DNA from 2 places in the Pelosinus sp. IPA-1 genome. Region 2 is predicted to be linked to the other one. Evidence: riboswitches for the same ligand, from Rfam matches in the RefSeq annotation. Region 2 holds a riboswitch; the other holds the start of a gene.
The links. Region 2 has a riboswitch for magnesium ahead of QSJ81_RS09105 (magnesium transporter). Riboswitches for the same ligand answer to the same signal wherever they lie in the genome.
Positions count from the first base shown of each region.

Region 1: it holds a riboswitch for magnesium, as region 2 does, so the genes downstream of both, QSJ81_RS00155 (ABC transporter permease) here and QSJ81_RS09105 (magnesium transporter) in region 2, are expected to answer to the same signal.

Region 1 covers NZ_BSVC01000001.1:20,078-32,295, reverse strand. The annotation lists gene QSJ81_RS00160 (ABC transporter ATP-binding protein) at 496-1,776, opposite strand; gene QSJ81_RS00155 (ABC transporter permease) at 1,788-3,530, opposite strand; M-box (ykoK) riboswitch at 3,698-3,881, opposite strand; gene QSJ81_RS00150 (LCP family protein) at 4,009-5,052, opposite strand; gene ytaF (sporulation membrane protein YtaF) at 5,204-5,839, shown strand; gene QSJ81_RS00140 (hypothetical protein) at 5,979-6,152, opposite strand; gene pepV (dipeptidase PepV) at 6,418-7,812, opposite strand; gene QSJ81_RS00130 (amino acid permease) at 8,397-9,761, opposite strand; gene QSJ81_RS00125 (Lrp/AsnC family transcriptional regulator) at 9,783-10,250, opposite strand; gene QSJ81_RS00120 (winged helix-turn-helix transcriptional regulator) at 10,520-10,855, opposite strand; gene QSJ81_RS00115 (VOC family protein) at 11,017-11,505, shown strand; gene QSJ81_RS00110 (RrF2 family transcriptional regulator) at 11,942-12,218, shown strand, end outside.
Region 2 covers NZ_BSVC01000003.1:507,120-519,337, reverse strand. The annotation lists gene QSJ81_RS09115 (nitroreductase family protein) at 1-399, opposite strand, end outside; gene QSJ81_RS09110 (Nramp family divalent metal transporter) at 473-1,747, opposite strand; gene QSJ81_RS09105 (magnesium transporter) at 1,750-3,039, opposite strand; M-box (ykoK) riboswitch at 3,249-3,420, opposite strand; M-box (ykoK) riboswitch at 3,552-3,728, opposite strand; gene QSJ81_RS09100 (DMT family transporter) at 4,019-4,960, opposite strand; gene QSJ81_RS09095 (glycerophosphodiester phosphodiesterase) at 5,215-6,372, shown strand; gene QSJ81_RS09090 (methyl-accepting chemotaxis protein) at 6,491-8,524, opposite strand; gene QSJ81_RS09085 (aminotransferase-like domain-containing protein) at 8,921-10,108, opposite strand; gene QSJ81_RS09080 (AzlD domain-containing protein) at 10,194-10,511, opposite strand; gene QSJ81_RS09075 (AzlC family ABC transporter permease) at 10,501-11,187, opposite strand; gene pdxR (MocR-like pyridoxine biosynthesis transcription factor PdxR) at 11,308-12,218, shown strand, end outside.

The DNA of each region.
Region 1 (12,218 bases), on a different contig from region 2:
GGCAAAGGAACCTTTTCTATAAAGGTTCCTTTTAAAATAATATAGTAATCCAGCTCCCTTTTCTCTCAACTCAGGACAGCACTCCTGTACCCAGCCCACTGAATTGATATGAAATTAAAAAACAATCAACTAACCGCTTTACACTGGATGGGACCCGAATTCTCCATGCCTATCCAAATTTGTCATCATAAAGAAAAATGGCTTTCATCACCCCTCTCCGCCTTTTTAACTCTCGTCAATGAAACCTTTGGAATAGAATCAAAAAAATCAATATATATACAAAGCTCCCGCAACAATTCTCACTGGAATTCTTGCAGGAGCTTTTCGCTATTAAAGATGATATGGTTCCCCGTATGGGGTATAACAGTGCAGGATTTAGTTAGTTACGCCCTCATTCTCAATATCTGTTCAAACTTTCTTTTGATAACACAACGATATTAACGATTTTACTGTGAGTTTTATGCGAATTTGAATCCGTTCGTCTAGGTCGTAGTCTTAAATTCCGCTTTCTAAATAAACCAACTCTGTCACCTTATCATATCCAAAAAGTTCTGCATATCGTCCCCAGCTGACTATCAATTGAATCTGAGTTTTGGCTACTTCATCACCATAAGTACGGGCGATAAGGTCTTCGAAAAATTCTATATTCATCTTTTTATTGGATTTTGATTGCAAAACATTGATCATTTGTGTAATAAAAGGAACAGTTTTTAATAATTGATCTTTGAATAATTCTTTACGCTCCAATACAGTCGCTCTCGCAAACTGAATACCTTCAGGCGTAAGCTCAATATCCCCCTCTATTACTTTGGCGAAACCTAGCAATGAGGCTAACTCGACGATGGGGAAAAAGTCTTCAATATCCATGACCAACCGATCCGCTAGCCTATAGAGATCGGTTCTTTCATTAAGATCTTCTAATAATTCAAGAAAGCCAGTGAGTGCCCCAGCCGAGACATGGGGAAGCACCGTTATCTTCTTCGGCTGATAAATAGCGGGTTCGTTGCGTTTTACCTCTTTCTTGGTCATCAAAGAATAAATCCTATCTACGAGGGCAGTGAAATTAGTAGCTTTTTTATCACGCCAGCGAGGAATATCGATAGCAATATCTTCTATGACTCTAGCTGGACTGGTTGAAAGAATTATCGCACGGTCAGCCATATACACTGCTTCCTCAATACCATGTGTCACCAAAATGATAGACTTGGTTGGAATTTTTTTGTCTAGCCACAACTCCAGCAAGTCGCGGCGTAGATTTTCAGCAGTAAGAACATCCAAAGCGGAAAATGGTTCATCCATTAGAAGCACGTCAGGATCGCTAACCAGAGCACGACCAATACCTACACGTTGCCGCATACCACCTGAGAGTTCTTTTGGGTATGCGTTTTCGAAACCATCAAGACCGACGATATCAATAACCTTTAACGCCTTATCATACTTTTCTATTTCGGAGAGTTTCTTGGATTCTAACCCAAGCATTACATTTTCCAAGACGGTTAGCCAAGGGAATAGAGCAAAAGACTGGAACACCATTGCAACCCCAGGATTTACCCCCTGGATAGAGTTTCCCAAGTAGGTGACTGTGCCCTTCGAAGCAGGAACAAGTCCTGCAATGATACGCAACAAGGTAGATTTGCCTGAGCCGGAAGGTCCAAGAATTGCAAGAAATTCCCCCTCTTTGACTTCTAGGTTGATGTCTTCAAGTATAGGTGCATTTTCATGACCTTTAATACCAAAGTTCTTATATATTTTATTAACTTCAATTAATTCCTTCATGTTTACCCCTCCTAATCCAAATGATATTTCACTTCAGCTAACTGATATAAACGTCTCCATAAGAACCGGTTTATTAGAACTACGAATAAGCACATGACAGTGATTCCCCAAATAATCCCGCCCCAATCACCCTGTTCAGTGACTTTGCTAATAAACGCACCGAGACCTGTTGCTATTAATTGCTCATCATGCCAACTTACAATCTCTGAAACAATACTTGCGTTCCACGCACCTCCGGATGCGGTAATGATACCAGTTATGAGATATGGGAAGATGCTTGGAAGAATAAGCGACTTCCATTTCCGCCATCCTTGTAGTTTAAAAACAGCTCCTGCCTCATGTAAATCATTCGGAATAGACATGGTACCTGCAATAACGTTAAACAGAATATACCACTGGGTTCCAAGCATCATGAGGGAAATTGCCCCCCACTCAAAGTTTACTTGATACTTCAAGAACAAAATCGTAATGAACGGGAACAGCATATTTGCCGGAAATGAAGCCGCAATTTGAATAATAGGTTGTAACACCTTCGCCAATCGAGGATTCAAGCCAATCCAAACGCCAACTGGAACGGTCCAAATTGCACCTAATAGAACAGCTATCATAACACGACCAAGTGTATATAACCCTAGTTTCGTTATTTCTAATAAGCTACTGCTATCCATGGAAGACACCAGTGCAAATGCTTGAGAAACCGGATCACGCATAAATCCTAGAACGATCACAACAAGAAAGAACTTAATTAACTTGCTAATATAGAGTGATTGAGGTACACTCTGGAAATCCCGTGAGACATTTTCGGATAAGGATGCAATTCTATCCAATAGCAAGTTTATTACTCTCCAAAGAGGGGCTAGTAAAACGCGATTCAGCGCACCAATTAGACTCGAGCGATACAGTATGTCATAGACGAATGAAGTCGAAGCGTCAGCTGACTCCGTTAATTCCATTTTGAATTTTTGGCTCCATACTACGAGAGGTCTCCAAAATACTTGATCAACAAGCATAATCATTGAAATCATTGTTACGATAGAATATCCGATAGCTTGCATATCACCGGCTTCTATAGCTGCTGCAAGATAGGAGCCAACCCCCGGTAGTCGTATATTCTGCCCCAGTACACTGATTGCTTCACTGGCAGCCAGAAAGAACCATCCACCCCCAAATGACATCATGCTATTCCAAACTAGACCAATCATGGAGAAAGGTACTTCCAGTTTTAGGAAACGCTGCCACCAGTTCAAATGGAGAACATCAGATGCTTCTTGTAAGTCTTTAGGAATAGTTTTGAGTGAGTTATAAAAGCTAAAGGTCATATTCCAAGCCTGACCTGTAAAAATAGCTAAAATAGAAGCCAACTCAACACCAAATAAACTTCCTGGAAATAATGCAATAAAAGCAGTAATTGTTGCTGATAAGAAACCCAATACAGGAATGGACTGTAACATATCCAGTAATGGAATTAGTATTTTCTCTGCAGTCCGACTTTTAGCAGCAATATAGCCATAAAATAGGGAAAATAGCAAGGATGCTCCAAACGCGATAAACATGCGCAACAAGGAACGTCCTGCGTAATAGGGGAGCATGGATGGATCAAGCGCAATTTCACTCTGGTCTTCTAACGTAAAAGGCGCATTCATGCTGGCACCTAAATTTAATACTGAGTAGAGTATCGCAAAAATAAATATTAGGACAACTGCATCAACCCATTTCAAACGGTGTTTTGGTATATTGGTTGAGAAAAATGCCATAGATAGTTCCTCCTTGTGGTAAAAATCTTCGCTAAATCATAGATCGTGTCAAGTACCGGTATCTTCAGTATTATATGCGGTATACTACTATCCGAATCCATCTTTACCACCCCCTCCCAATAATAAAAGACCTTCCTCATAGAAGGTCTAAACAAAAAGAACTTAGTCAAACCTTCTAGCCGTTCAAGTTTTAGCACTGCATAACGTAGAGAAATACTTTAAACCCAGCCACATTATGTAAAACCTTAATCCGGTAATACCTGTTATATCCATTGGCGTCTCTCGACGTTTCCGGGCAGTAATATACAATGTATTTTATACATCATAATTATTCACTTAACACATATACCTCTTCTTACTTACTATTTTCACCTCTAATAATAACAAAATGGCCACTCAACAAGAGTGGCCATTTTTCACTTTAATAATTTCTATCGATATTTAAATTTAAAAGACAAATTAATACTGTTATTACTAGTTAAGGCGCATCGATAACTTTACTTTTTAAAAGAGATTTTTCATATTCAGTAGTCAAATTTCGAGCACTTGCCAAATATTTGTCATCTACGGCCAGTCCTTGAATTTGAGCAACTTGTTTGCGAGTCGCCGTAATATCAGGCAGCCAGTAACTGAGATCATCGATATACACAGGTTTACCAGGTGCCATTTCTGTTTTTAACCCCTGTTTATAAACATCGTTCATGATAGTAGCTAAATTCAACATTTCGCTTACCGGCATATCTGTCTTAAATACAGTATTGGCTTCCTTAATAACATTTGGTACCTTAGGAATTACTGACGGGGTGATCACATCCGCTAATAAAGCCTTTGCAAATTTTTGTTGGCGTTCAATTCTTCCGATATCACCCATCTCATCATGTCGAAACCGTACATATTGCAGTGCAACATTGCCATCCATATGCTGCATACCAGGTTTAAGGTCAATAAGACCGTCGTTATCTACCTCTCCCTCATCGTAAGGGTCATAATAATACATACGCTTGTCCACATTAATGTCAACTCCACCTAAGGCATCAATCACTTTCTTAAAGCCATCCATATTTATTGCCACATAGTAATCAATCGGTACACCCAACAAATTTGCTACTGTCTGCTCTGATAATTTTGGTCCACCATATGCATAAGCATGACCAATCTTATTCCAACCATGATCCGGAATCGCTACTCTACTATCTCTCGGTACCCAAAGCATGGAGAGATTCTTAGTATCTGTATCTACCGTCACTACACAGGTTACATTGGAACGTCCAATATCATTTTTACGTTCATCAATTCCTAAAAGCAAGATATTTATTTTCTTATGAGCAGGTAAGCCTATGGCTTGCTTTGCTTTTTCAACAACAGCGATTGGAGAGTCAGCTGAAGTTGAAGAACTAGTATTCTTAAAAGATACTGCCGCAACAATCGATATTATCATGAATATAAGAACTGCAATTGCTACTATCCATCTTTTCCGATAAGCTCTTTTTCTTGCTACACGCTTTTCTAATTCTGGTGCCATAATGTACACCATCCTCTCTATAAAAAAAGGCTCCCGTCTTCGGAAGCCTCATTACATAATAACAGAATATCAACGAAATATCAACAAATTAGTTACCTATTTGACAGGCGAAACATACAGTATATATGTATAAAGTAAAAGGAGGAATGCTATGAACAGTCTTCTTTTAAGTCTAGCAATAGCCATAGCAGCAAATCTCGATAACCTAGGAGTCGGCATCGCTTATGGAATTCAAAAAATCAAGATTTCTCATATGGCTAATCTTATCATTGCTTTCATATCATTTGCCGCTACATGGCTATCAGCTGAAATAGGAAAGGTGATCAGTTTCTATCTCAGTCCACAGACTGCAAATGTTATAGGAGCACTTCTTCTTTTTAGTGTAGGAGTGTGGGTTTTTATTCAGCCTATTCTTACAGCAATAAAAAGTAATCAACCTATACTGGATTTACAACTATGTGGAGAAAGATTTTATATCGGTCCCACCGAAATATTAAGTTATCCAGAACGGGCTGATATTGATAACTCTCGCAGTGTTGGATATTGGGAAGCAGTGATTTTGGGTGTTGCTCTTTCTATAAACGCATTAGCAGGTGGCTTCGCTGCAGGCACGGTTGATATATCGTCTCTAATAGAGGCAACGTTAGTCGGTATATTCAGCTTTATTACAATTATTACAGGATATTACTTTGGTAAAAAATATGCTGCAGAACAAATTGGTAAATACGCTACTGTAATTTCGGGAACATTATTGATGGTAATAGGGGTCCATCAGCTATTAGGCTAACTATGGAGGTCATATTTTATCCTAAAAATCACCAAAGATTTTTTAGGAGATTCCATAGAATATTCAAAGGGTCAAAAAGCTAAATTGACAATGAAAACATATCAAAGTATAAAGGCACCTTTTACAGAGTACCTTAGTTTTATTCTTCAGTTACCTTCAACATCTTCAGAAATTCATTCATAGAATACGATTCTTCCTGATCTGGTTTATCATCGAACCTTACAAAAACCTTAGACCCATCTATATTAGTTATCGTTCCGTTATGACAGGTATTAATATAGAGAGATACCTTTGAACCAACTTCAATAAGCATACTAACGGCCTCCTATTCATTTGCTACAGCTGCCTGTTGCAGTGCTTGTACGATTTCTTCCTCAATCTTGTAGCAGTACTGAGGTAGGTTCAATCGATAACAAGTAGCTCTGCCTGTTATAGTATTGCCCTGTTTTAGTTTCTTTAGCAGTCAGTATCTTGAAGATTTCTTATGGTTTCTCCTAAAGTTTATTTTCATATAAAACTACCCCCTCTTGTCCATTTCATAGCTGAAATTCTGCAAGAGGGGGTAGTTTTTTCACTTATTATTGCGCTAGTTTTATCATGGCTTCTGCAAGTATTTTTGTCGCTAGCGTCAATTCATCTAAATCAAGTTTTTCGTCAGCCTCATGTTCCCCTTTTGAAATGCCTCCAGGAAAGGCCATACCAAACGCCACAGTATTAGGCATTGTTTTTGCATAAGTACCGCCACCTGTAGTCATAGGTGCTACGTCTTTGCCAAACTGCCGACAAAAAATCTCAGTCAATGTCGTGACCAAAAAGCTGTCTTTTGGATAATATAGAGGCTGGGTAATTTCGGGTATCACCAGTTTTAATCCTAAAGCAGCGGTAGCCCCTTTTATTTTTTCCGCTATCGTTTCTGGGTTGACAGTCACTGGTACACGGATATCACAGCCAACTTCCACATTGCCATTCTTACATATAATTCGTGAAAAATTCAAGGTCAGACCACCGGATACTTCATCGCTACACGCAATACCTAAAGACTGCCCATCACATTCCCGCCCTAGGAGTGTATTGATTTTGCCAACAAACTCTGCAAGGGTTCCGCACAATTGACATTCAACTAAAAAAGCGCACAGACGGCTAACAGCATTATCACCCATTGCTGGTTCCATAGCATGAGCAGGTCTGCCTTTTACTTTTATCACCACTTCATTTTCATTGCCGCCTTCGGCAGTCAGCTGACATTTTTCCCGTTGAGTATATCTCTGGGCTAATGCTATGAAAGCACTAGGATCGGTTACTCTTACGGTAGCTTCTGCATAATCTGGTACGACGTTCATCGTATCGCCACCGCCGATGCTTACAATCACATTAGTTGCTGGTTGTTCCCCAAGCACTGCGGAGAGAAAAATATTGACATGTCCCTTTTCTCCATAGGTTACCGGGAAAGTAGAATCAGGAGTAAAACCAAAGCATGGTGCTGGTTCATGTTTCAAATAATGCTCCATATCCGTCATACCTACTTCTTCATCACAGCCAAAGATTACTCGAATGCGATGTTTTAGCGTTATACCCGCATCCTTAATGGCTGCCAAGGCATATAAAGCAGCAAAAATCGGTCCTTTATCATCGATCGCCCCACGTCCTACGATACAATTGTTCACAATTTTCCCCTCAAGAGGTGGAGAAGTCCAGCCCTTACCAAGAGGTACAATATCTAAATGTCCAAGTACCGCAACATATTCTTCCCCCACGCCATACTCAGCATAACCACAATATCCGTCAAGATCCTTTACAGTAAACCCAAGTTTTTTAGCTTCAGCCAATGCAAAGTCCAGCGCATCTTTAGTCTCTTTTCCGAATGGCGCACCTGGCTGTGGATCTCCTTTCACACTGTGAAATCCAATTGCTGTCTGAATTGCTTTAACTAGGTCGGCCTTACTAGCATCCAAATTAGAAAAAACCTTCTCCATATAATCCTCCTGTACATTTTTAATATTCTTACTATTTACTTTCAATACAAAATTTGTAAATCCTCTTTTTATTTACTACATTTCATCACATTGTCCTTATAGAGTATACTTCTTCGTCATTGCAGAGAATTACATCATTATTTTTATCATTTGATAGCTGAGAGGAATTTCATAATTACCTTTCGAGTGATCCATAAAGGCGTACTGCTTTAAAAACAGCCTTCTGTTCTTTTAATTATTATTGGTTCTAATATATTGAATGAAGTTGCTATTATTCCCTAAAAAGGGTAGACGTATCCTACTTACCCTGATATTGTGCGTTTTTGGCAACTTTGGATTCAATTCATAACCATTGATGAAGCAAGGGAAGTTGTTGAGCAATGCATACATTGCTCTGAACGATATAACCTCAAAACAAAACTGACACCGTTTGAAAAACGGCGCCAGTCTGCTTAATTCAAGTAATCCTACATATGGTGGTTTTATTTTATCTTCCTGAACTAGGGTGCATTTCAATTTCGGCAGTGGCTTCTTTCGTCATTATAAATGATAAGTTTCTACTTACCATCCTTTTATAACCACAGCTATTTACTTTGGGCTGTTGTTTTAATTTTGTAACCGATATACAAACATAGCAACCAAACAGGTGCAATATACAAAGAGAAACGCATGTCAGGCATGAAGGCCATAATAACAACAACAGCTGCTAAAAAAGCTAAGCCGATATAAGATGCAATAGGGTATAACGGCATTTTAAACAATATGTGTTTATTGGCCTGTTCTTTATGTTTGCGAGATTTTAACTGTACAATTAAAATAATCGCCCAATTAATAATAATCGAAATAGTCGCCAATGACATTAAATATAAGAATACTTTCTCTGGGTTTAAATAACTTAATAACACTACAATTAATGTAAACACTGTAGAAACCAATACTGCATTTACTGGTGTACCTGCTGAATTTAATTTACCAAAGATTTTCGGAGCATTTCCTTGTTCGGCCAAACCGTATAACATTCTTCCGTTACTATATAAAGCACTATTATATGCTGATAAAGCTGCCGTAAGAACTACAAAATTCAACAAATTAGCTGCCGACGAAATACCTACATGAGAAAATATCTGTACGAAAGGACTCCCCGTTGACTCCATTTCAATCCACGGGAATATTGCCAAAATCACTCCCATAGCTCCTATATAAAATAGTAAAATTCTCCATACAACTTGATTAATTGCTTGTGGGATGGTTTTTTCAGGATTCTCAGCTTCACCAGCAGTAATTCCTACAAGCTCTACACCACCAAATGAAAACATGACTAAAACCAGTGACATCACCACTCCCTGTATGCCATTTGGTAAAAATCCTCCATGTGTCCATAAGTTACTGATCCCAATAGGTTGTCCACCATTACCAACACCAAAAACAATCATCCCTATACCAAAAACAATCATGCCAATGATTGCTATTACCTTGATAATGGCAAACCAAAATTCAAACTCGCCATAAACTTTTACATTTATCATATTAATTAATGTAACGCCCACCAAGCATATCAGTGCTGAAACCCATGTTGGAATATCCGGAAACCAATAATTAATATAAACGCCTACCACTGATAATTCAGCCATACCAACAACTACATAATTAAACCAATAGTTCCAGCCAGCAATGAATCCCGGAAGTTCGCCCCAATATTGATAAGCATATTCACTGAATGAGCCTGACACTGGATGATCGACAGCCATTTCTCCCAATGCTCGCATAATAAAAAATATAATTGCGCCACCGATTAAATAAGATAAAGTAATCGCTGGTCCGGCCATTTTTACTACTGTAGCAGAACCGTAGAACAATCCTGTACCGATGGCTCCCCCCAACGCGATCATTTGGATATGACGATTCTTAAGTCCACGTTGCACATGTTGATTCGTATTATTGCTACCCATAGTTCTCCCCCTCTTACAAAATTAATCTTCGTCAATTGGTATTGACAATGTTCTTTTTTCCGTACTTATTACAATGTTAGCTTCCACCCGACTTACTCCAGGTATCGCCATAAGTAAATCGATTACAAAATCTTTGTAAGTAGGCATATCCTTTGCAACAATTTTTAAAAGATAGTCTCGATTACCAGTAATCGCATAACATTCAAGAACCTGTGGAATTTTATTGATCTGCTCCAAGAAAAAATCAACTGTTTCTCTCGTCAGCGGAGACAAAACCACCATAATAAAAGCAATAGTTTCCATTCCAAGTTTTTTTTCATCAACAATCGTTGTGAACTGCTTGATAACACCTAGTTCTTTTAGATTTTTTGTCCTTGTTAGACACGCTGAGGTAGACAAACCAATCATTTTTGATAAATCTAAATTGGATATTGAAGAATCTTTTTGCAACTCTCTAAGAATTGCTTTGTCGTAGTTATCGAATGTCATTATAATATAATTCTCCTTTATTTTTAAAAACAAAAATATTATGAGGTCATTTGTATATATTGCAACATTTTATGTCGTCTTGTCAATGTTTTTAAATACAATTATACACCACATCTCCCCACGGCACACAAAAAACAGCTATTTGCCTATCATTAGACAAATAGCTGTTTCCCATCAATGATTTTCTTGGAAGATCTCTTCCATTATATCGAGTGCAAAAACCGCCTCTACACTCAACATTCTGAGGCTAGGTGCGGTTCAACATTTTCTTATTCTACCTTATGTTTATGATAATAGTTAGTTCCCCATTGGGATAATTGTTTTAGTATTGGAAGGATACTTATAGCATCCTCTGTCAGTGAGTATTCAACTCTCGGTGGAATTTCTGCGTACACTAGCCTTTTTACAAGATTAGCCTCTTCTAATTCACGCAGCTGCTGCGTAAGCATTTTGGGTGTTACAGAACCTAACTGCCGTTTAATTTCAGCAAAACGCATGGTTCCTTCTTTCAAGTTCCAGAGAATTGGAATCTTCCATTTACCGCTTATCAGATACACTGTTAATTCCATCTCGCATTTAAATTTATGGTTATACAATCTTAGCATCTTTTCGTCTTCCCTCCGCCCACTATGAATAGAGGTACTAGGATACACATAAGTGCGTACTAGTTTGCCACTCCAAGTTATAGTATCATTGTATCATACTAGTATGGTTACAACCCTTAAGAAAATGTACATTTTCAATTCATTAGGAGGTATTGAGATAGATGATAAGCCCTATAACCAAAGTGATACAACTTGCCTTCGTTGTTAACAATCTTGAAGCAGGAATAGAGCGCTATCGGCAAATGTTCGGATTAACAAATTGGGAAGTATATACACTCGCCCCACCTTCTTTAAAACACTTGCGTTACCATGGAAATCATGGTCAGTTTTCCCTACGCCAGGCAGTCGCGATGTCAAAGGATGGCATGCAATATGAGTTAATTGAACCGTTGACAGGTCCGAGCATTTACCATGATTTCTTAGAACTCCATGGTGAAGGTCTTCATCACATAGCCTGTGAATATACTGGCAGCTTTGATGAAGCGATATCTCAATTTTATCAACTGGGTGTAGTCCCTGTCATGCAAGGTCAGTGGGGAGAGATTCGGTTTGCCTATATGGACACCAAGAAAAAAATTGGCACGTGCGTTGAAATTTGGGATATCCCAAACAATTATAAGTTCCCCATTCCTGAAAAAATTGTACCTTAGAAAAAGCAAGGGGACAAGTGCAATGAGTCAATCCAATAATTAAAATCTACTATCCTCACTCTATCTTTGTAATATTTCTTATAAACACAAAGAACTCCTGCCAAATTTCTAGAAAGATTTGGTAGGAGTTCTTTCGCTATTACAAATGATACGGTTCTCCGTATCGGATCAAACAGAGAGTTTTTTCCATCTGAACAGGAGCACGATACGCGATCCGAGAACTTGTAAATCTACCCATTTTGTGTCAATAAAATCGTCTTTTCATCGTAAATTCCTTGTATTACTGGATTGTGCATAACAAAATCCGCTAAGTTTACCATGGAGATCGTTAAAGTATTTCAAAATATAAATCAAATTATTGGATTGACAAAATCATCTGTTATTCATATAATCATCGATAAAGAAAGTCTACAATATCTTTTATGGAGGTTTTCATTTGAAATATACAAAAGCAACAAACTATGCTCTGCATACCATTGTATACATGATTGAACATGCTCAAAATGAGAAACTGAGTGTACAGACACTGGCGGATCACTTCAATGTTTCCGTTACCTATCTTTCAAAAATTTTAACGCAGTTGGTTAAGGCGGATTTAATTGAATCAACTTCAGGTGTGAAAGGCGGCTACGCCTTGCGCAAAAAGATTAAGGACATTTCCTTTATGGATGTTATTAAGGCAACCGAAGGAACTGGATCATTATTTGATTGTA
Region 2 (12,218 bases):
TAGTGCCGTCTGTAATTCATCACGCTTAATGCTTTGGATCATGCACCCGCCTAAATCCATAGACCGTGCACCTAGCAAAATACTTTGGGCTGCAATTCCATGATCTACGCCGCTTGTGCCAATCTTCTTATCTTGAAGAATAATAATGTAACCAGAAGGCCTCTCCCCTTCTTTAGGGCCGGACCAATCCTTTAGGTATCCCGCCCATAATAAATGAGGAAAAATCAGTTGGTTTTTTTCTTTATCTCTAGAAATAATGTATTTCAATGGCTGTTTGTTAGCTCCGGAAGCAGATAACCTACCATAATTGACAAGTTCAAGCAATCTGTCCTCGGATATGTTATGTTCTTCATAAAAGCGACGATAAGATCGATTGGAAACAACTAAATCATAAAACATTTTACATTCCTCCTACGTTTATATTTGCCATCCATTTGCATAGATAGATTAGCAGCTCCTAATATAATTTCTTTTATAACCCGAAATATCCCATCACTGCATCCATAAGTTCAGGCATCAGTGTAGTAGCTAATAAAAGTAAGGTTAATAGAATCAAGACAAGAGTAAACGCCCAAGAAACCATATTGTACCAAGGAGCATTTACATAGCTGCCCATAATATTTTTATTACTAGCAATAAGAACCATAAAAATAAGAATTGGAGGCAATAATACGCCATTTACCACTTGAGAAGTAATCATCACTTGATAGAGAGACAAATCTGGCCATAATACTAATCCTGCACCAATCACAATTAAAGCGGTATATAAACTAAAAAAAGCAGGAGCTTCTTTATAGGTTTTACTAACGCCACGTTCAAAACCTAAAGCCTCACAAACAGCATAAGCGGTACTCAGTGGTAAAATAAAGGCTGCCAGCATAGAAGCTCCTAATAGACCAAAGGAAAACAACATGCTTGCATACTCACCAGCTAATGGCTTCAATGCCATTGCCGCATCTTTCACTGTTTCAATAGAAATTTGATTGGTATATAAGGTAGCTGCTGTTGCTACGATAATAAAGAAGGCAATCAACCAAGTAAAAAAGGCTCCAAACATAACATCCCAGAAGGTATATTTATAGTCTTCAGCAGTAATTCCTTTATCGACAACAGATGCTTGAACATAAAACTGCCCCCAGGGTGTAATGGTAGTGCCAATTACACCAATGGCCATGATTAAATAATCCGCCTTAGGAGAAAATGTAGGAGTGACGGAAGCAATTAAAACCTCTCCCCATGGAGGATTTACGATAAAGCCCGAAACCACATAACTAAAGAAGGTGGCACACAATACAAGAAAAATCTTTTCTATCTTTCCATAATCCGCTTTAAGGACTAACCACCATACGAGTACCGCCATCGTGGGTACCGCTATATATTTACTAACACCAAAAATTTCAAAACTAGTAGCAATACCAGAAAACTCAGAAGCCGTGGTACCAATATTAGCGATCAAAAGTACGCTCATCGCAAAAAATGTCCACTTAACACCAAATAACTCCCGAATTAAATCGGATAAGCCACGTCCTGTAACGGCCCCTGTCCGCGCTGATATTTCTTGAGCAATCGCTAAACAAATACTGCTGACCAAGACAATAAATAATAGGCCATACCCATACTTTGCTCCCGCAGCAGCATAGGTAGCAATACCGCCTGCATCATTATCGGCAAAGGCTGTAACAATTCCAGGTCCCATTACTGCCATGAATAGTCCTAACCTTTTGCGCATATCTTTTATCATAATCATTTTTATCGCCCCCGTCCTGCCATCTTACTCAATGCAAACCAGGAGTATGTGTCCAGTTTGCCACGCTCTGGCATTAGAATATCAAGAATATCATCTACCGTTACAATTCCTAGCATAACATCATTTTCATCCACAACGGGTACTGCTAGTAAACTATATTTATTAATTACCTCCGCCACACGTTGGTAATTATCTTCATCTTTTACTACAGCAACTTTTGTATGCATTAAAGCTTCTAATGTAGTATGAGGTGCGGCTACAATTAACTCCCGCAAGGAAAGAACTCCTTGAAGATGTTCATCATCATTCATAACATATAGATAATAAATTGTTTCTGCCGTTGGCGACAATTCTCGTAATTGATTAATTGCTTCTTCTGCTGTAATTTGCGCAGAAAAAGAGATAAATTCATTTGTCATCAAGGCTCCAGCAGTACCTTGCTCATATTGCATGAGTTCTCTTACATCTTCGGCATCATCGGTTTCCATTAAGCTAAGTAATCCTTCAGATTTCTCCGTAGGTAGCTCTGCTAGAATATCAGCTGCTTCATCTGGCGGCATCTCTTCTAAAATATCAGAAGCTCGCTGGGCATCCATTTGTTCAATGATTTCCACCTGTGTATCCAGGTTCATTTCTGCTAACGTATCAATGGTCTGCTGCACATCTAAACTATCCATGAAGTTTGCCCGGCGTTTATAATCCATCTCTTCGATTAAATCAGCAATATCAGCAGGATGTAATTCTGTCAGTTGCTGTTTTACACGATTTAGCTGCAGATTGGAATTCCAACTTTCTAAGGGTTTGATATATTCTAAAACTAACCAATTTTGTTTAAACTTCTTGAATAAAAATTCTAACCCTAAACGCCTAAATAGGCCACGCACTCCAATGTCGACGGCTAGTAAGACCATGAGTTGCCGTTCTTCTTGTACCACCCATGATAAGATAATGTCATTTACCCTTACCATTTTTGAACCCTTTAAATCAATAATCTGTTTATCCAATAACCATTTACTGGCATAAATATCATTATCATGTAGAGGAATGGTTTGTTCTGGCGAAAACGTCCCCGCAAGCTTTACCCTATGACCCTCATAAAGTTCAATGAGATCAATGGGGATTAGATTGTGTATTTTTTTTGCATATTTAATACCAATTACCCGTGGATAAACCCCATCCCAACGTACTGCTATATCTTTAATCCGGCCAATATTATTGCCCGTTGCATCATCAATCGGCTGACCAATTAGTTGGCTGAAATAAAATTCGCCTAACATTTTCACTTCATTCATATTCTATTCCTCCTTCTTTTGTCGGAGTCCGTCCGCTTTACATAAGATGGACAGACAATTCTTATATACACTTTGGATTTTTATGCTGCCACTGGGACCGGAATCCATAAAACCACCTCCATTATTATTTCAATAAGCAAACAGGAATATAAAAAGACCTCTTATCGTCTATAAGAAGGTCTTTCATGTCACCATGATGCTATTACTACGACCTTCCCCAATCGTTGAGCTTTGGCACTGCATAACGTAGAGGTCAAAATAACCTCAGCCACCTTAAGTAAAACCTTAATTCGGTAGTACCTGTTCTACCCATTGGCGTCTTTCGACGTTTCCGGGCAATGGCCTATGTTCATACAGGAGCCTCACCTAACGAAGAAGTTCTATATTATATAATTCTAAGTACCTGTTGCCCTATTATTCTATGCAGTACCGTGGTCGTATTCTTTACTAAATAAAAAAATAGATAAAGCCTCCCTTGCCGGAAGGCTTAATAAGCGAACTAAATACATTCACACCTTCCTCACTCGTACGAGTTTTGGCACTGCATAACGTAGAGTACAAACCCAAATCACTCAGCCACCTTAAGTAAAACCTTAATCCGGTAGTACCTGTTCTACCCATTGGCGTCTCTCGACATTTCCGGGCAGTGGCCTATGTTTATGCAGGAGCCTCACCTAACGAAGAATTATTATTATACTATGAGATTACTACCTTTATAGAAATGTGTCAATACCTAATTGACTTTTCGTCAAATCTTTAAATTGGCTATTAAGATGATTATATAACTAGTAGATGTTCAACAAATGTAATTATCGCTATCAAGCTCCCTATATGTCTATATTTATCTATTTATCTATATAATATGCATTCAATTTCTAATCAGCGATAAAAAAAATGCTTGCTGTATATCCGCAAGCATTTTTTACTGTATAAATCTCTGTCAACTTGTTAAAATGTACATCTCTTTATTTTGAGAAACTTATAATAGTTCGTGTTGACTTTTTGAGCAAGAGTATGCAAGATTGCTTTCATTTTGCTTTTTTGATTGTCTAATATTTTGAAGTTGCGATAGGAGCATACCTACTAGCATAATAATACATCCCAGCAGTTCTCTCCTTCCTAGCATTTCATTTAAAATCATCCAGCCACCAATGGTTGCAAACACGGTTTCCATACTGAGGATAATTGCTGCATGGGATGGCTGTGCATTTTTTTGACCAACTACTTGCAAGGTATAAGCAATACCAACAGAACAAATACCACCATAAAGTATTGGCATTAATGCTTGACTGAGAGTATTGATACTTATCGTTTCTATGAAGAAAGCAGTAATTAAACTCATAATAGAACAGGTAACAAATTGAAAAAAGGATAATTTTAATACATCGACTTTTCGCGAAAAATGATCAATTACTAAAATATGAACAGCCCAGAATAAAGCCCCTACAAGTTCAAGAAATTCCCCATAAGAAATAGAAAAGCTATCTTTAACACACAAGAGATATAACCCGGCAACAGCAATAATAGACCCAAGCCAAGTACTCATGCTAACATATTGTTTTAAAAATACCCCTACCAAAGGCACAAGCACAATATATAGACAAGTAATAAAGGCTGCTTTTCCTGCTGTAGTATATACCAAGCCAATTTGTTGCAAAGATGCGCCCATAAAAAGAACTGCACCAGCAAGAAGACCAGCTCCTGCCACATGTTTTATACTTCGGTCTTTACTCCCTTCATCCTGGGGGTTTTTATTGTAAAATAGCATAAGAGGCACTAAGGAAAGACTCCCCAATGCAAATCTAACACCATTAAAAGTAAAAGGACCTACATATTCCATTCCTACTCTCTGGGCTACAAAAGCAAAGCCCCATATCGCTGCAGCTAACAAAAGTAACAAATTTGATTTAAGAACACTCATTAACAATACCTTCTTTACTTAAATTGTTTTTCCTTAAGATACAATTTAACACATTAAATGGAGTCCGTCAAAATTTCCCTATTTTTTAACTAAGTTATAAAATCATGATCTCAGTGGTACACTCAATTTTATAATCATATATGAATTTTAACAAAAACAAAACATGTTAATAACAATCTATGCGATTCTTTCGTTTATACTTAAACCAATATATTCCAATTTGAGGGATAAATAAAATTCAGGAGAGTGTTTTAATGAACTTCACAAACATTTCTTGGACACATTTTCTTGCAGCAGGCGTGACCCTTGCAGTACTAACATTTGCTATCAATCTAATTGACATCCCACAGGTAGAGGCTAAAGCCAATCCTCAAGTTTTTGATTTAGAAGCACATCGCGGTGGACGAGACGCTCGCCCAGAAAACACCCTTGTTTCTTTCGCTTATGCCTTAGAACTCGGTGTAACAACTCTAGAAATGGATATGCAACTAACGAAAGATGATCAAATCGTAATCAGTCATAATCCTATTATGAGCACAAATTTGACAAAAGGTTCTGATGGTAATTATGTAAAAGCAGGTCAATATGATATTCGCAAAATGACGTTAAAAGAAATAAAACAATTTGATGTTGGTACGATGAATCCTAACTCTGGTGATTATTATGAAAGCCATGGTAAAACCCAACTACCTGTGCCTGGAACAAAATTTCCTACCTTGGAAGAAGTTTTTGAATTAGCCAATTCTTATGGCAACGATAAAATTTATTTCAATTTAGAAACAAAATCTTATGCAGATCCTGCTGATCCAAATCATACAAACAATGCTGATCCAGAAAAATTTGTAAAGAAATTTTATGAAATCGTAAAAAAATATCATATGGAAGATCGGGTATTTCTGCAATCGTTTGATTGGCGAACATTAAAAATTATGCATAACATTGATCCTACTATTACCCTCGTTGCCTTAAGCTGCGAACAACCTTCTTGGGGCTTAGTAGATGGATGTTATCTCAAAATCGGTGATAAAAATGCGTCTCCTTGGTTGGCAGGCCTAAATATCAATGATTTTCATGGCGACTATGTAAAAGCAGCAAAAGCAATTGGGGCTGATATCATATCTCCCTACTGGGAAGAGCTCTCACCACAGTTAGTTAGTGAAGCTCACGAATTAGGTATGAAGGTTGTTCCCTGGACTGTAAATAGTCCTAAATCTATGAATATGTTAATTGATATGGACGTAGATGGTATTATTTCAGATAAACCTTGGATTCTCCGTGATCTACTTATCAAAAGGAATATCCCTGTCGCTGAGCCTAGCATTAATCGCAATAGCCCTTACCATACCGGCACTAACATTATCATCAATGTAGAAACCAAGAAATTATCTAAAGGTGGAGATTCTGCAGAGTAATAACATGTAAAATTACATTCTACAACATACATTATAGGAAAGAGCCATAAATACCCCACAGGGCAATTATGGCTCTTTCCTATTATGCTATTACACACATATACTATTTTGTCTTATCTTATACTTTAAATTTAACGACAATTTCTTGTAATTCACTAGCTATAGTCGCTAATACTTGGCTAGCGGAAGCAATCTCTTCCATAGAAGCCAATTGTTCTTCACTCACTGCCGAAACATTGAGAGTCTCGCTAGCATTCGTCTGACTTTCAGAATCAATGATTTGTACTGACTTAACTAATTCTTGACTTCCTACTGCGATTTGATTAATAGAGTCTGATATCCCAGAAATTTGATCTGATAACTGTGCAACTGAACCCGCAATCTCCTCGAAAATATTTCCCGCTATTTCAACTACATGCATACCCGCTTCTACTGCATCACTATTGTTACGAGTAGCAGCAATCGCTTCTTCCATATCAGTTTCATTTCTTTTAATTAATTCGGCGATTTTTTCCGTCGCTTGATTGGATTGTTCTGCTAACTTTCGTACCTCTTCCGCAACCACTGCAAAACCTCTTCCCTGTTCACCAGCTCTTGCAGCTTCAATCGCTGCATTCAGTGCAAGAAGATTGGTTTGCCCTGCAATAGAAGCAATTAGGCTTACTATTTCACTTATTTCCTGCGAACCCTTCGCAAGTTCACCAATGACCCTTTGAACAGACTCTGATCCATGATTAATTTGTTTCATTTGCGCCATCGCCTGCTCGATGGCTTCCTGCCCTCGTTCTGTATTCTTTGTAGAGCCGCTAGCAGTTTCCGAAATCTTTTTACCTGTATTTGCAATTTCCCCAATACTAGCCGATATCCTCTCAGCTCCAGCCGACATACTCGTTACCGATGCAGCTTGTCGTTCTGTCCCTTGGGCAATTTGAGTAATGGAAGAAGCTACTTGATTTCCTGCTTGAGCAGCTTGCTGTGCACTTGCAGTTAACTCTTCGCTAGATGAAGCAATTGTGGTTGCTTGCATTTGCACTTCGACAATCAGAGATCGTATTTTTTCCGACATTTCTATAAAGGCCCGAGCAAGTTGCCCAATTTCATCATTAGAATGAATGACAAGTTGTCTCTGCCCAAGATCACCATCTGCCAATAGCAAGGCTTCATCCCGCATAAGAATAATGGGTTTAACAAATTTTTTACTGATATATGTAATCATAAGAGCTGTTAATAATATGCAAAGTAAAACAACCCAAAACATACTTTTAGCTAAAGCCGATACCTCTTGCGTAACCTCTGCCTCTGGTGCAGAAACTACCATTACCCATAGTTGTCCTCCCGCGAGTTTGATTGGTGTAAAAACCCCAAAATTTTTAACACCATCTAAATCGATATAACGCCCAGAAGTTTTTTTCCCAGTTTTCGCTTCTTCGAATAATTTCTTGTATTGATTATCCACTTCCGTATTCTGCACTTGAAGTTCAGGGTCTAGTTTTTTTGTAGCGATATTCAATTTGCCATTTAATTCTGGTCTTTTTCCATGAGCAATTATCATTCCTGAATCGTCAATCAAAGTGGCAAACCCATTTTCTTTAAATTTAACCTCTTTAATCAAATCATTTACTTGCTGTAAGGAAACATTACCCGTTATTATTTTAACAAGTTTGCCATCTTCTAATACTGGAACGGCAATAATTAAACTCAGCTTTCCATTAGCTCTTGCAAGTAAAGGATCCGATATGTACACTTGTTTGGTATTCAATACTGCTTTATAGTAATCACGGTCACTTACATTCGTTGTAGTTCCATTAAATCTTACCCCAAAACCATCTAAAGCAAGTGCATTGATGTTTTCAAAATTACCTGTCCGTTTATGAAGCTCACTTAAAGCCTTAACAATTTGGGTAGTATCATTACCTCGCATTACTTGATTACTAGCCAAACCTTCTAATTCAAGGACTCTTTCAGCAATGTCCCCTTTAATTTGATTGGAATAATCAGCACCTATAGAAACCGCTGTTTCATCAATACTTCTTACTAAAAATTGATTAGCAAAATAGTAACTTAGGCCAGCCACCGTTCCCAATGAGATTATTATTAAAGGTAGTATCATAAGCAATAATCTCGTACGTATACTGGTAATTCTAAAGTGCATTTCATGTCCCCCTTAGTATTTAGTTAAGCTATGCTCCGGATTTTATTGTGGATGACGTCCTACTCAACACCTTCTTTATCTTTTTCAGATTCATGATCAAAATCCAATTTCCTTGATAGTTATGACCTGTTTTACCAAGCTATGTAACTATATCGTAACAAACAACTAAACAATTAACATTATGCTTTGATTATTATTTAGTTATTTAATTATTTTTTAATGACCATAATTAGTTATTAGAAATCTATTACTTCAACATCAATAATGCAAATAAGGGCAGGAATTACTCATCTGCAGTAATTCTTGCCCTTATTTGCGATACTCCATCTAATTTTATTATCTATTGAATATGTTCTCCATTTTTTAGTAATAGTGTTATCACTTTCTAACAAGCTTTCATCGTAAGCACTTATAAATTGCTTGTGACAATCGCTCTATTCCCGCTATGATTTTTTTCTCTGACATATTTGAATAATTTAAGCGCAGCGTGTTTTCAACACCACCATTAGGGAAAAAGGAATCACCAGGTACAAAGGCAACATTAATTTTTAGACATTCTGTTAATAATTCCATAGCCTTTACATTAGGCGGAAGCTCAACCCAAAGAAACAATCCTCCCTGTGGATGTGTAAATTTTACTCCTTGTGGTAGATTCTTATCCAAAGCTTCTACCATTAGATCCCTCCGTTTCCGATATAAAGCAATTAATTTCTGTATGTGTGCTTCAAAATCGTATACATCTATATATTTTGTTATTTCCATCTGGCTTCTCATCGACGTACACAAATCAGCCCCTTGCTTGATTAGTACGTATTTTTCGATGAATTTAGCATCAGCAGCAATCCAACCAATACGTAAACCTGGACAGAATGTTTTTGAAAAAGTACTAGTAAAGATTACAAACCCTTTTGTATCCATCGATTTTAATGAGGGAAGGATTTGATTTTCAAAACGCAATTCTCCATAAGGATTATCTTCAATAACTGGAATTTCATACTTTGTCACGATTTTCATAAAATCAAGCCTACGTTCCAACGACCAAGTCTTACCTGTAGGGTTTTGAAAATCTGGGATGACATATATTAATTTTATCCGTTTTCTTGTTTTTAGAATGTGTTCAAGTTCTTCGATGATCATCCCATGCTCATCAGTAGGTACTTCAACAAACTGAGGTTCATAGGCATTAAAGGCACTAATAGCAGCCAAATAAGTGGGACTTTCGCATAAGACAATGTCGTTCTTATCTAAGAAAAGCTTTCCCGAAAAATCAAGCGCTTGTTGTGAACCGCATGTAATTAAAATCTGCTTTGCATTTACACTAGTTTGAAACTTTCGATTCATTCTCTGGGCTATTTTATCTCTCAATGGTTGATATCCCTCAGTTATGGAATACTGGAGGGCTTCTCTCCCCATTTCCTCTAATACCATTCTAGATATCTCTTTCATTTCTTCTATAGGAAATAATTCTGGGGCTGGCAAACCGCCTGCAAAGGATATCATTTCTTCCCTTTGTGTCAGCTTTAATATTTCGCGTATTTCAGAGGCTTGCAAAGCCTCTATACGTTTTGCAAAAGAAATGGCCATAATTAAAACTCCTCTTACTTAATTCTCTATTTTTACATAAAAAAATCTTCATTGACGTTTATCTTCATTTGAATAAATAGTAATTCTACATAATGCGCAAAGCCAACATCACAGCTATCCCCGCGCCCATGGTAGCAATGGGAGGCTGACGTTTATAAGCTACAAAAATCGCTACTGTCCCTGCCATAAGATAGTGATTTGCAAAGGTCAGCTCTATGTAACCTCTTGGCGCAAAAATTGCTGGGGCAATTAAAGCTGTCAGCATAGCCGTCGGTACATGCTTCAAGAAGCGTCCAAACCATGCAGGTACACCAGAACTTCCCAAAAGTCCGATACTAATAAAACGAGTTGCAAAAGTGGCTATCGCCATTGCGAGGATATTCATAAAAAATTCAATCCGCATTCTGATCTCCTTCCATAAGCCCACCTACCGTAACTGCAGCTAAACAAGCTATAATAATATACCATTTACCAGGAATTAAAATAACAGCTCCCACGCTGACCAAAATCGCAACAAGACAAACAACAATACTTACTTTATCACGCAACCGTGGAATCAATAATGCTAAAAAAGTAGCTGGCATAGCAAAATCCAACCCCCAAGATAGTGGATCACTGATATGGCTTCCCAAAATAACACCGCCTACTGTGGAGATCACCCATAGTAAATAACATGTTGCATTGCTTCCTAATTGATAGGATCCACTATACCCGCCTTTTTGAGCCCGACTTATTGTCACAGCATACGTTTCATCCGTCATCCCAAATGCAAGAAATGCTTTAAACGGCATTGATAGTCCACTCATATAAGTAGCAAGAGATGCTCCCATTAAAAGATGACGAAGGTTAATTAATAAAGTCGTAAAAGCAATCATCAACAAACTAGCCCCTTCGGCAAACATGGGCAAGCATATAAATTGAGCAGCTCCGGCAAAAACCATAATAGACATTGCAATCGTCTCCCCTGAACTAAGACCAATGGATTTACCCAAAATACCATATGCCAGACCAAAAGGAATCATCCCTAACAACAAAGGCAATGTGTCGCTCACACCCTCACGAAAGTCCTTTTCTCGCATTCTTCCCCCTCCAATACTTTACAGTTTTTTTATTTATAATAGCCTGCAGGAGTTTTATTGTAAATATCCAATATAATATTTTTAGAATACCAATTTGTTTTCTCAAGGAGAATAATATAAATGGATATTACCAAAATATTAAGAGGCATTCGAATTGATCAGTCTGGATCAGCCCCCATGTACCTACAAATCGCCAATCATTTAGCAATAAAAATTCAAAGCTCCACCCTCTCTGCTGGTACCAAGCTGCCTCCAGAACGGGAACTCGCCAAATTACTCAATGTTAGCCGCACTACAATAATCAGCGCTTATAGGTTATTAGAAGAGCGTGGACTTGCACTAACCAAGGTGGGAAGCGGTACCTATGTTGCTGAATTATCTATCGCTACCCAACAGTCGACTAATATCTCCTGGGAACAATTATTTACTCCCCAATATAAGTCACCCCTCTCATCACTATTGCGCAATTTAATTTCTACTCCTACCGCAGATGAAGCTATCTCTCTGGCAGCCGGCATGCCAGATCCAGATTTATATCCTCTATGTATCATTGAAAAAGCTCTTGTATCAAGTAAATATCATCTTGAACTTTCCGATTTCGGTCATATGGCAACTGAAGGATACCTCCCTCTTAGGCACAGCTTAGCGACTTGGCAAGGTCGTCAGGGCATACAGGCCTCCCCTGATCATTTCCTAATTGCATCAGGTTCACAACAAAGTCTCTATCTCATTGTAAAAGCCTTCGTCGAGCCGCGAGACTATGTTATCGTTGAATCGCCTACTTATTTAGGAGCTATTCAGACCTTAGAAGCTTCCAATGCCCGTATTCTCTCCCTTCCTCAATCAGATCAACTTAATTTTGAGATTTTGGAAGACTATCTTATACGCTACCGGCCAAAACTAATGTATACTATCCCTACCTTTCAGAACCCCACTGGCCGGATCATGTCTCTAAAAGATCGCCAAGAACTTATTCGACTAGCAGCACGTTATCGACTCGTTATTGTAGAAGACGATCCTTATAGTCAATT